Regions from separate parts of the Moorella sp. E308F genome, predicted to be linked through region 1. Evidence: riboswitches for the same ligand, from Rfam matches in the RefSeq annotation. Region 1 holds a riboswitch; each other region holds the start of a gene.

Region 1 (3,603 bases):
CCTGATTCCCGAAGGCGGCTACCGGGCCATTCCTAAACTCTATGGCAACGGCGTCCTGGTAGCCGGTGACGCCGCCATGCTGGTCAACGGGATTCACCGGGAAGGCTCGAATCTCGCCATGACCTCCGGCCTGCTGGCAGCGAAAACCATCCTGGCCGCCCGGGAAAAGGGCGACTACAGCGCGGCCAACCTGGCGCCCTACCGGGAGATGCTGGCGGAGAGCTTTGTCTTGCAAGACTTGCAGAAATACCAACGGGCCCCCTTTTTCTTTGACCAAAATCCCCACTTCTTTACCCTGTATCCGCAGCTCCTTTCCCGGGCCGCCAGGGAGTTTTTAACTGTCGATAATGTACCCAAGGGGGAAAAGCAGAAGCGCATTTGGAGAGAAATTACGGCCCAACGCAGCCGTATACAACTGGCCGGGGACCTTTACCACCTCTGGAGGGTGATGGGATGATGCGCCTGGAAGATAAACTCTTCCTCAACCGTTACCAAACGGATAAGCACCCTCACTTAAGGATCAAGGACCGGGAGGTCTGCCGCCACTGTGACGGCAGGCCCTGCACCTTTATTTGCCCGGCCCGGGTATATGTCTGGAATGAAGGGGAGAAACGGATCGAGACGGCCTACGAGGGTTGCGTGGAGTGTGGCACCTGTCGCTACGGCTGCGCCCACGATAACATTGACTGGCGTTATCCCCGCGGCGGCTTCGGCATCCTTTATAAATATGGTTAAACCAATACCTGGACTTGATTTTTTTGTATGGGCACACTTACCAGGAAAACTAATATTATGTAGTATAAGTATACTCCTGGAGGTGGCCCTATGACCATCGAGCAAATAATCAAGCTTCTCAACCTGGACCTGTCCTGGGAATACGCCGCCATGATCCAGTATATCCAGCATGCCAGCATGCTTACCGGTCCCCAGTATGTTGCTATTATCGATGAAGAGCTCCAGCATGCCCAGGAAGAACACGAGCATGCCGTAAAGTTAAGCGACAAGATCCAGTACCTGGGCGGCATTCCTACCGTCCAGGTGCAGGAAATCAAGACCTCCCTCAATAACGTAGAAATGCTGCGCCAGGACCTGGAAGCCGAGTATGACGCCCTGAATCGTTACCTGCAGCGCATTGAACAACTGGAAGCCTTGAAATTGTACGATGTCGCCCAGGTCATCAGGGAGATTGCCGTAGTTGAGCAGGAACATATTATTGACCTGGAGAAGGCCCTGGGTATCCAGAAGGTAAGATAACACCGTTTTGCCCCCTAAGCCATGGATGAAGCAACCAGTGCCATGGCAATTTTTTTGTTACGGCTCTGGCAACCATGGGCGGGGTAAATTAACGATTGCTTTTTTCCGAGAGAAGGAATTTGTTGAGCGGGGTCGAATATAAAAATATTAAAGCAAATTATTGGAGGATAATTCCAGCGATGGCAAAGAGCATAACAGAAATTAACATAAAAAATAAAAATAACCAATGGGGGGGGGGGGGGATTATATGCCTTGTATGTAAAATATTGGAAAAAAGTTTCCCCTCTATTAGCCCCCTTAAAATTACTGCAAATAACATTCCTCCCAACCCATCCAGTGTTACCTTCCATAACACCTCCAGGAACCAGAATTTCCTTGTGATTTTTCGGAAAAATGTCCAGGGGTCACTGGACAGCCGTCACCATACCTTCTCCTCTGCTCCCAGGGTTTCCTAAGAGATATCTTTCTTATGTAAATAGCTTAAAGTGTTCAAGGGCAAACCACTCGAAAGGGTGGGACGCAAAGCCATGGGTCTGTAGCCACTTGTTGGTATGACTGCCAGGCTGCCACTTTAAAGTAAAGGGCAGCCATGCGAATTACTCGTGGCTGCCTTGCTATTTCTAGATGGAACGAAGGCGGGGGCGGGTTCAGTGCAAAGGGATACAGTTACCCAAATTTTACTTGAGATAAGGAAAAAACTTCTCTTTATGGGAGAAAGAGAATCTTTAAACCTGGTTTAAAGCCAGAGCAGTAGAGGGGGGGTCAGCTATGCAAGAGTGTAGCCAGTGTGCCCGCAAGACCCCAGATCGTTCTTGTGTCGATTGCGATTATTTCATGAGCCCCGGCCCTTTACGCCGTAAGCCACCGGTACCCATAGGCATTAGCCTGGTTGCCCCCGATGGGAAACGTTATGCTGGCCGTATTCTCGTATTGAATACCATGGAACTGGGCCTGGAAACACAAGCTCCCATTCCCGGTCAATACCGGATTTATTTAAAGCAGCATCTTAGCCTGGATGTAGCAGGGGTACCGACCAAGGGCAAGGGTGACATCCACCTCTTTGATATCATAGCCGTTTACCGGGGCGAGGAAACAGCCAGCCGTCTGGGTAATGAAGAATACCGTTTACTGACGGGTAGTACGGGGGACTTCATTGAGCAAGTATCCCAATTAGTTCCCGCCCATTTACAGGACCTGGTTAAAGAACGACTGCGTGCCGAGTTAGAAAGCTCGGAGATTTTTAATGCCATGCGGTTGGGCAAGGTAATGCGTTACGAAAAGGGGCGTTTTCGCCATCTGACAGGACAGGCTGACCTGGAACTGCCCCTGCCGGCAATAGAAAATTTAATGCGCCAGGCAATACACCGGGGAACCCACTGCCGGGAAGTGATAGTAAGTGATGACGGTAAAAGGATTTTTGACCTGCACGGTATACCCCTTGACTCCCGGTCAGGGGGCCTGCTGGCCTTTGATCTTACCGAAATTATTGAAAAGGAAAGGCAGATGCGCTGCCAGGAGATGCAGGCCTACCGGGAAGCCGTGGCTGCCGTCACCAATGGGCGCCTGCAGCTTTTGACTTCAGAAGAAATGGTAGCTGTATTATCCGAGGGGAATGAACTGGCAAGGGGAGTAGTTAACAAGGCTGCTGACATAGCTTTGGCTCGCAGCAAGTTATGCAGCTTGCTACCTGCGGCTTTTAGCGCCCGCGCGTACGGCATGGCCTTATCTTTAACGGAGGCTTTGACCAATACATTAAAACACGCTACGGGTGGTGAATGGGTGGTACGGCAGACGGATGCGGCCATCCGGGTAATTATTCAAGACCAGGGCCAGGGAATTAAGATAAAAGATTTACCCAAAGCGGCTTTAATGCGACATTACTCCACAAAAAATTCTCTTGGTTGTGGGTTTACTTTAATGCTTTATTATGCTGATAAAGTTTATCTAACTACCGGTTCCAGGGGAACCACCCTGGTCCTTGATTTCCATCAATCAGCAGATGAAGATATCTGTTCTCCAGCTTCTTAAGTAAAGAAAGAGGAGGAGCGATATTATGCTGGCAATTTCTGTAACCAAAGGCACTTATGGGCGCTGTTTAAACCTTAAAGGGGAGTTAGACATGGAAACCCTGGCCACGCTGGAGCGAGCAGCAGAAGTACAGGAAGGAGAGGGGCAATTGGAAATAAACCTGGCAGGAGTATCCTTTATAGATTCTACAGGTCTCAGGGGTTTATTAGAAATACAGCGCCGGTGGTCAATGAAGGGAGGTAAGGTACGGGTTATTAACCCCTGTCCGGAGATTGCCGAAGTTTTTCGGCTGGTAGGTATGGAAGAACTTTTAGATTGTAG
Region 2 (3,603 bases), 120 kb from region 1:
GACTTAAGCTTTATGCGGGAAGCTATATAATCTATGTAGCTGTCTTCCACCTGGACCTCTGCCACCCGACCCCGACCGGATTTAAACTCTCCTCTTTCCATGATGCGCCTTACTTCCTGGATGGCCGCGCCGAAGATGGTGCCCTCGCCGCAGTAGACCTTGAAACCGTTATCCTGGGGCGGGTTGTGGCTGGCGGTGATCATAACGCCGGCCTTCAGGTTCAGGTGGTGGTGGGCAAAGTAAAAGACCGGGGTGATGGTCTCGCCGATGTCGATACAGTCGCACCCCGCAGCGGTGAGGCCCTGTACTAGGGCATCCCGCAGGCGGGAAGAATGCCGGCGGTTGTCCCTGGCGAGGACGACCTGCCGGTAACCGTGGGCCTGAAAATAGGTCCCTAAACTTCTCCCCAGTTTTTCGACTTCATCATCCGGGAAGTCCCGGTCGGCCACGCCGCGGATATCGTAGGCTTTAAAAACAGAAGGATTCATCGATGCTTCACCTTTTAATAATTCTCCGCTCTTAAGTCCGTGCGGCCGTAGGCGTCTTCCAGGCGGATGACGTCGTCCAGATGCGGCGATGACACCTCCAGGACTACCATCCCGGTTTTGGCCCGGATGCGGTGGACAGTGCCCGGCGGGATGTCAAAGATCATATTCGGCCTTACCTGGATCTTCCTACCACCCAGCTCCAGCTCGCCTTCACCCTTTAAAAACCACATGGTTTCCCGCTTTTCCCGGTGGTACTGGCGGCTTAAGGAGTGCCCCGGCTGCACCTGCAGGATCTTGCCGGCATAGGATGGGGTCTGGGTCCACAGGATTTCCCTGCCCCAGGGCTTCTCCACGACAGGGCATTTCCAGTCCAGGCCGGCCAGGAGGCCGCTCACCCGGTCCCCCTCCTCGAGGAGGCTGTGCAAGAACCTGCCCAGGCCCTGCTTTTGCAGCTCCTGGATCACTTTCTTGAGCTCCGGCACCCTGTCTTTATGGGCGACTAAAAGGACGTCGGGCATATCGACGATGAGCAGATCTTTCAGGCCGAAGGCCACCATCAGCTTTTCCCCGTTGTCGTTCCTGGCGATGACGTTCTCGGTATCCAGCAGCACCGCCTGGCCCTGGATCAGGTTGCCGCGGCTGTCCGGCTCCATCACCCGTTCCAGGGCGGTCCAGGTCCCCAGGTCGTCCCAGCCGAAACTGCCGGGCACGACCCAGACGTTGTCCGCCTTTTCGATGACCCCATAGTCGATGGATATTTTGGGGAGGCTCGGGAAATGGTCGCGGAGCATGCATGCAAAGTCCTCTGTGCCGACGGCGGCCTCGATGGGGGCCATCCTGGCCGCCAGCTCCGGCAGGTGGCGCCTGATGGCTTCTCGGATGGCTTTGACCTGCCAGATGAACATGCCGCTGTTCCACAAATACTCGCCGGAGGCCAGGTAGGCCGCCGCCTGGCGGGCGTCGGGCTTTTCGACAAAACGGTCGACGGGGTAGGCCCGGCCCGCCTCGATCTTCTTCACGCCCACATGGATGTAACCGTAGCCTGTTTCCGGCCGGGTTGGCTGGATGCCGACGGTCACCAGGCCGCCGGTGCTTGCCGCTACCTTCAGGCCTTCCTGGATCGTCGCGCAGAAAGCGTCATTATCCAGCACCATATGGTCGGCCGGCAATACAACCATCATTGTTTCCGTATTTTTTGCCGCCAGATAGGCGGCCGCTAGAGCTATGCACGGGGCCGTATCGCGTCCCACGGGCTCGACCAGCAGGTTTGCCGGCAAAAGTTCCAGCACCTGCTCGCGTACCAGCTCTGTATACTCTTTTCCCGTCACTATGTAGATATTTTCTATAGAGGTGAGCAGCAGGGCCCTCCGGACCGTCTGCTGGAGGAGGCTGCCCTTGCCGGCAATCTCCAGGAACTGCTTGGGCTTCTCTTTCCTGCTGTAGGGCCAGAACCGCTCGCCCGACCCCCCGGCCATGATGACTACTGCCGCCGGCAAAAAACCACCCCCATAAAAATACAAAAACCGCCATTTGCAAAACAGCGGCCGGTTGCGCCACTGGCTCGCCCTGGTCCAGGCGCCCACATACGGGCCAGGGTTCACAGCCTCCGCTTATGTTTCTTACCATTTTGAGTGCCTATTATTTTTCTCCAGGTTTTTCTATGTTGTTGCTTGATACTCTCCCGCTTCCAGGGCCGGCAGGGAGCGGCGGTTTCCCTCCCTGTTCACGATGCGGCCGATAAATCCGCCCAGGTCTAGGGCCAGTTGAAAGAACTTACGCGGCAGGAGCCCCGTTCCCAGGATTTTTTTCACCAGGAACGAGGGGTAGTCGATGTCGGCGTACCGGGCGATAAACTGCCGCCAGAAGCTGTTGTCGAAAAAGCGGGTGAGATAATCGGCTTTCGTATCGTTCAAAGAAAGGAATAATTCCCGCAGCACCAGGTCGCTGCGCAGGGCCGCGCCGAACTCTTTTTCCCAGGCTTCCTGGTAGCCCGCAAGAACAGCGGCGCTAAAGTCTTTTTGCTCCAGGGCCTGGATGGCCGTGCGGGCGCAGTGCCGGGCCGCGTGCAGCCCCAGGTAGAGGCCGCCGCCGGAGATGGGCTTTACCTGGGCGGCGGCATCGCCTAAAAGCATCACCCGCTCGCCGTAAAAGCGGGGCGGCGGCCCGATGGGCACGCAGCCACTTGTATACCGTAGGATCTTCGCTTTACTGAAGTATTCCGGATAGCGTTTCAACAGCATGTCCAGGCAGCGCCGGGGACTGGGGCCTTTAAGGCCTACCCCGACGCCGATTCGCGCCCGGCCCTTGCCCGCCGGGAAGAGCCAGCCGAACCAGCCGGGGGCGAGGTCCTGCCCCAGGAAGAGCTCGATGACGTCCTCCCGGGCCCGGCTCCCCGGTCCCAGCTCTATTTCCGCCGCCGCCAGGGGGATAATCTCCCGCGGCCTGAGGCCCAAACGGCGGGCGAAAGATGAGCGGGCCCCATCGGCGGCGATGACCAGCCGAGCCTTGACGGCAGTTCCCGAGGCGTGCAGGATTATACCGTCACCTGCATACTGCAATCTTCCCACCCTGGCCCCGGTGATCAGCTCCGCTCCCGCCGCCCGGGCGGTGTCTGCCAGCTGCCGGTCCAGGGCCACGCGGTCGACGGCCACGGCGTAGGTTTTATTGGTTTGGAATCCCAGGGTGTAACCCGCGGGGCTGTGGAGGTTGAAGCCGTGGAGGGCGTGGCGCAGCTCCCCCTGGTAACCGGCAAGCTCCAGGGTGCGGGGGCTGATGAGGCCGGAGCACTGCAGGGGTTCGCCAATCTGGTTGTGTTCTTCCAGGATGATTACCCGGAAACCGACCGCCGCAATCAGGCGCGCCGCGCTGCAGCCGGCCGGTCCGGCGCCGACTACTGCCACGTCGCAGTGCTGCAAATTGATATCACCACTTTATATAAGACGATAACATGACTATGGTCCTAGATAAGTACCAGATTGTATAAGACTTTAGTCCCACTGGTTTCTCTTATATTCGCCGTCAAGAAACAATTTCCTTCTTTTCCAGAGAAAAATTTGCCTGGGAATTAATTAATTCCCAGGCGCGGCTGAAGATGGCCCTTCGCCGCTGCTGCTTT
Region 3 (3,603 bases), on a different contig from region 1:
GCGACACCTGGGAAGAAGCGACAAAAAAATACCAGTCCCACGATTATCGCACCAGAGTTGGGATGAACTGGCAGGGCTGATAATGAGCGAGATAGAAATAGTGGCCAGGCGGCTTTTGCAGGCGTATTATCAGGAAATAGAACTGATGCAGGTATGGCAGCAAAACTTAGAGCAACAACAGCAAGCCATTCAAGCCGGCGTCTGGGATGAATTAAATAATCTCATAGCAGAAGCCGCTTCCTGGAGGGAAAGGCTGACCCGGGCGCGGCAGGCTACCCGGCAGCTTGAAGAATTCCTGGTATTAGTTTCAGGGTGTGAAGCTCTGGAGTGGGAAAAGATTGAGTTCCTGCCAGAGGCAACCCGCCAGGAGCTGGCCGGGGCTACCCGGCAGGTGCGATCCCTTTGGGAGGAATGCCGGCATTTGCAGGAAGCTAATCTAAAAAATATACAAAAAGCTATGGCAGCGATTAAGTTGGAATTGGAGCAGGTACAAACAGCCCGGCAAATGGCCCGGGCCTACAGACGGGAAAATAAAACCGCTGTACCCCGGTGTCTGGACCGGCGGCTATGAGTTAAGAAGGGGCAGCGAGCGGGGGCAGGAGAAGGAAGACCATGAGCAAGCAGATTGAAATAACAAAACTATCAAGCCGGGGGCAGGTAGTTATCCCGAAAGAGATCCGGCAGCAGCTGGGATGGGAAACGGGCGATCACGTGGCTGTGGAAGTGCAGGGGGATATGGTAATCCTGCGGCGCCTGCAGCTGGAAAGCTGCCGGCAAGAAAGGCACCAGCAGGTGAGGATGAGTTTAATCAAGTAGATGAAGAAACGGGTGCGGGGAAAGCGGTAAAAGCCCGGGGCTAATCTCCCGGTAAAATATCCTGGACGGGAATGTTTAGCCCCGGGAAAGCCAGCGGTGAAATATGGTCGCCGCGCCCGTATTCTTTAACCTCTCTATACCCGGAGGGCGAAGGCAGGCGATAGGCAGTCACCTGCTGCGCCTGCAGGTTAACCAGCCATACTTCCTTAACCCCACCCTTTGCATAGAGGTTTGCCTTTACTTCGCGGTCATAAGCCATCGAAGTGTCGGACACCTCGACTAACAACAATACGTCCTCCGGCCGGGGGTGGAAAGAAGCATAATAATCATCACGGGCCTTAAGCAACATCAAGTCAGGCTGGGGTTCCGAGTGTTGGTCCAGGCGTAAAGGGTTGTTGGTGTCTACCAGGGCATTATCGCCTATTTTGGTGCTAAAGATATGAAGCAGCCGTCTGACACACGCGGCGTGCCTGGTCCCTATCGGCACCATCTCTATAATCTCCCCCTCGATCAGCTCTACCCGGTCGTCTTCTCCCAGGATGCCTGCCCGGGCCATCTGGTAAAACTCCTCAACAGTAAAACGTCGGCGAGGAACCTCGACTGCCGCCATTCTTTAGACCCCCCTTTCTTCTGTCCTTCCCTTAATGTTATATATTATAGCCCTATATCCTTTCCAGGATGATTGTCGTATCTATACCGAATCCCAGGCCGGTTGGGATGGCTATATTATACCACAGTTGGAAGCGAAATCTTTAGAGGAAAGAAAAATAGGAAGCTGTTCCCGGAGGGGTGGAACGGCTCATTTTTTTGGTTGATTTTCTCCCGACATGCAGGAATTTGGCAAATCGTGTTGAATAAATATCGAAAATACAACGGTAAAATTTTCTTACTCCGGGCGTCAAGGGCAAGCTCTCCGAAAGGGGATGCGCGCAAAGCCATGGGTCTAAGGTCCGTGTCTTCCGGGGCAGGGCTTGTACGCTTCTTGTTTCTAGCCCCGGGGTGAAGGACTATGACTGCCAGGCCGCCGTTCCCGGTTCCTTTGAGACGCCCGGTAAACGGGCTTTTCTTTTAGGACTAAAGTCCCAGACTAATTTGGGCCTTAAGCCCGATACCCAAATTCCCATAGAAATGCTAAAGTGGTAACCGCTGGAGAAAAATATCGTTTTTCCGGGAAAGAGGGGGAAACCTGGATGTTTATGACGCCGGCTTTATATGTCCTGGAAAAGGCCCTGGACACGGCGGCTTTACGCCAGCGGGTCATCGCCCACAACATCGCCAACGTCAATACCCCGGGCTTCAAGCGCTATGATGTCTCCTTTGAAGAGAAACTCGGCCAGGCCCTGGGACTGGAGCCGGGTCTAACCCTGTACCGTACGAACCCCTATCATCTGCCGTCAGCCAGTCTGGATCTTACCCCGGAGGTTAATCAGGATAACAGCACCACGATGCGTCAGGACGGCAATAACGTAGATATCGACCGGGAGATGGTCGACCTGGCCCAGAACAGCTTGAACTTTAACTTTGCCGTCCAGCAGCTAAACGGCCGGCTGGCCATGCTGCGCTATGTGATTAACGAAGGGAGGCGGTAGGGGTGGAATTATTGCCGGCCCTGGCTATCAGCGCTTCCGGCCTTACGGCCGAGCGCCTGCGCCTGGACCTAATTGCCAACAATCTAGCCAATATCAATACCACCAGGACACCCCGGGGCGGCCCCTACCGGCGGCAGGTGCCGGTTTTTGCGGAGAAACTGCGGGAAGCGCTGGGACAGTCGCCGGACCAGGCTCCGGGCAGGGGAGTGGAGGTCGCGGCTATTGTTGAGGATAACACGCCGCCCCGCCTGGTATACGACCCGTCGCACCCGGATGCCGACCCTGATGGTTATGTGGCATTGCCCAATATCAATATCGTTAATGAAATGGTGGACATGATCACCGCCACCAGGGCCTATGAGGCCAACGTCACCGTCCTTAATGCGGCCAAGGCCATGACCATGAAGGCCCTGGAGATCGGGCGTTAGAGGTATGGTATGGCTGCCGCCCCAGCCATGAAGTATGAAAATATATGGCTGGGAAAAGGGGCTGGAGGGTACAGGCGGAGGGCGACTTGGTTCGAGGCGTCAGCAAACTCAGCGAAGCCGTAGCGAGGCGGCGGTGAACGGGATGGGGATCGTAACGTGGCTTAGGAATAAGAAGTAGCACACCCCGTGATGCATGATTGAAACGCCAAAAGTTTAGCCACCCCCGCCGCCGAGCAAGGCTGAGCGCTAAGTTTGCTAGCTGAGAACCACCGGAGCCCGGAGGCTGTACCCTCCAGCCTGAAGGAAGCTGGGTTATAACTTTCAGGAGGAAAATGCACATGCTCCTTTCACCTGTATCCCTTTTAATGCCGGCTCCCCTTCAGGAGAGCCAGCAGTCCCGGCCCGTTCCCCAGGGTACAGGAGCCGTAGCCGGGTCTTTTGCAGAAATCCTGATGGAAAAACTGGGGGAAATCAATACCCTGCAGCAGCAGGCCGATGCCCTCACCCAGGAGTACCTGGCCGGTAAAATCGAGGACGTTCACCAGGTCATGCTGGCCCTGGAACAGGCCAACCTTTCCCTCCAGCTGGCCGTGCAGGTGCGCAATAAGGTCGTGGAGGCTTACCAGGAAATCTCCCGCATGCAGTTCTAGTGCCGTCCTTGAGCCGGGTCGGCAGCAGCGCGGCACTTGAGGGGAGAGCAGTTGCTTGCCCTGGACCGGCAGGGGGCGGTGCGGCAGGCGGTGAAAGTTAGGTGCAGGGGAGGCATTTTT

What was found. A riboswitch is a leader RNA that binds a small molecule or an ion and turns the genes downstream of it on or off. The one in region 1 is predicted to bind cyclic di-GMP.
Region 2: another riboswitch for cyclic di-GMP. It lies ahead of E308F_RS04555 (sugar phosphate nucleotidyltransferase); the one in region 1 lies ahead of E308F_RS03940 (ATP-binding protein).
Region 3: another riboswitch for cyclic di-GMP. It lies ahead of flgB (flagellar basal body rod protein FlgB); the one in region 1 lies ahead of E308F_RS03940 (ATP-binding protein).

The regions. Positions count from the first base shown of each region.
Region 1 is NZ_BJKN01000001.1:782,798-786,400, forward strand. It holds gene E308F_RS03920 (FAD-dependent oxidoreductase) at 1-457, shown strand, start outside; gene E308F_RS03925 (ferredoxin family protein) at 457-735, shown strand; gene E308F_RS03930 (ferritin-like domain-containing protein) at 826-1,254, shown strand; cyclic di-GMP riboswitch class I at 1,739-1,825, shown strand; gene E308F_RS03940 (ATP-binding protein) at 2,023-3,282, shown strand; gene E308F_RS03945 (STAS domain-containing protein) at 3,308-3,603, shown strand, end outside.
Region 2 is NZ_BJKN01000001.1:901,525-905,127, reverse strand. It holds gene E308F_RS04560 (phosphomannomutase/phosphoglucomutase) at 1-488, opposite strand, end outside; gene E308F_RS04555 (sugar phosphate nucleotidyltransferase) at 503-1,984, opposite strand; cyclic di-GMP riboswitch class II at 2,022-2,105, opposite strand; gene E308F_RS04550 (NAD(P)/FAD-dependent oxidoreductase) at 2,147-3,403, opposite strand; gene E308F_RS04545 (hypothetical protein) at 3,507-3,603, opposite strand, start outside.
Region 3 is NZ_BJKN01000003.1:366,193-369,795, forward strand. It holds gene fliS (flagellar export chaperone FliS) at 1-80, shown strand, start outside; gene flgN (flagellar export chaperone FlgN) at 83-571, shown strand; gene E308F_RS14565 (AbrB/MazE/SpoVT family DNA-binding domain-containing protein) at 613-816, shown strand; gene E308F_RS14570 (Uma2 family endonuclease) at 857-1,426, opposite strand; cyclic di-GMP riboswitch class I at 1,710-1,845, shown strand; gene flgB (flagellar basal body rod protein FlgB) at 2,007-2,405, shown strand; gene flgC (flagellar basal body rod protein FlgC) at 2,408-2,833, shown strand; gene fliE (flagellar hook-basal body complex protein FliE) at 3,172-3,483, shown strand.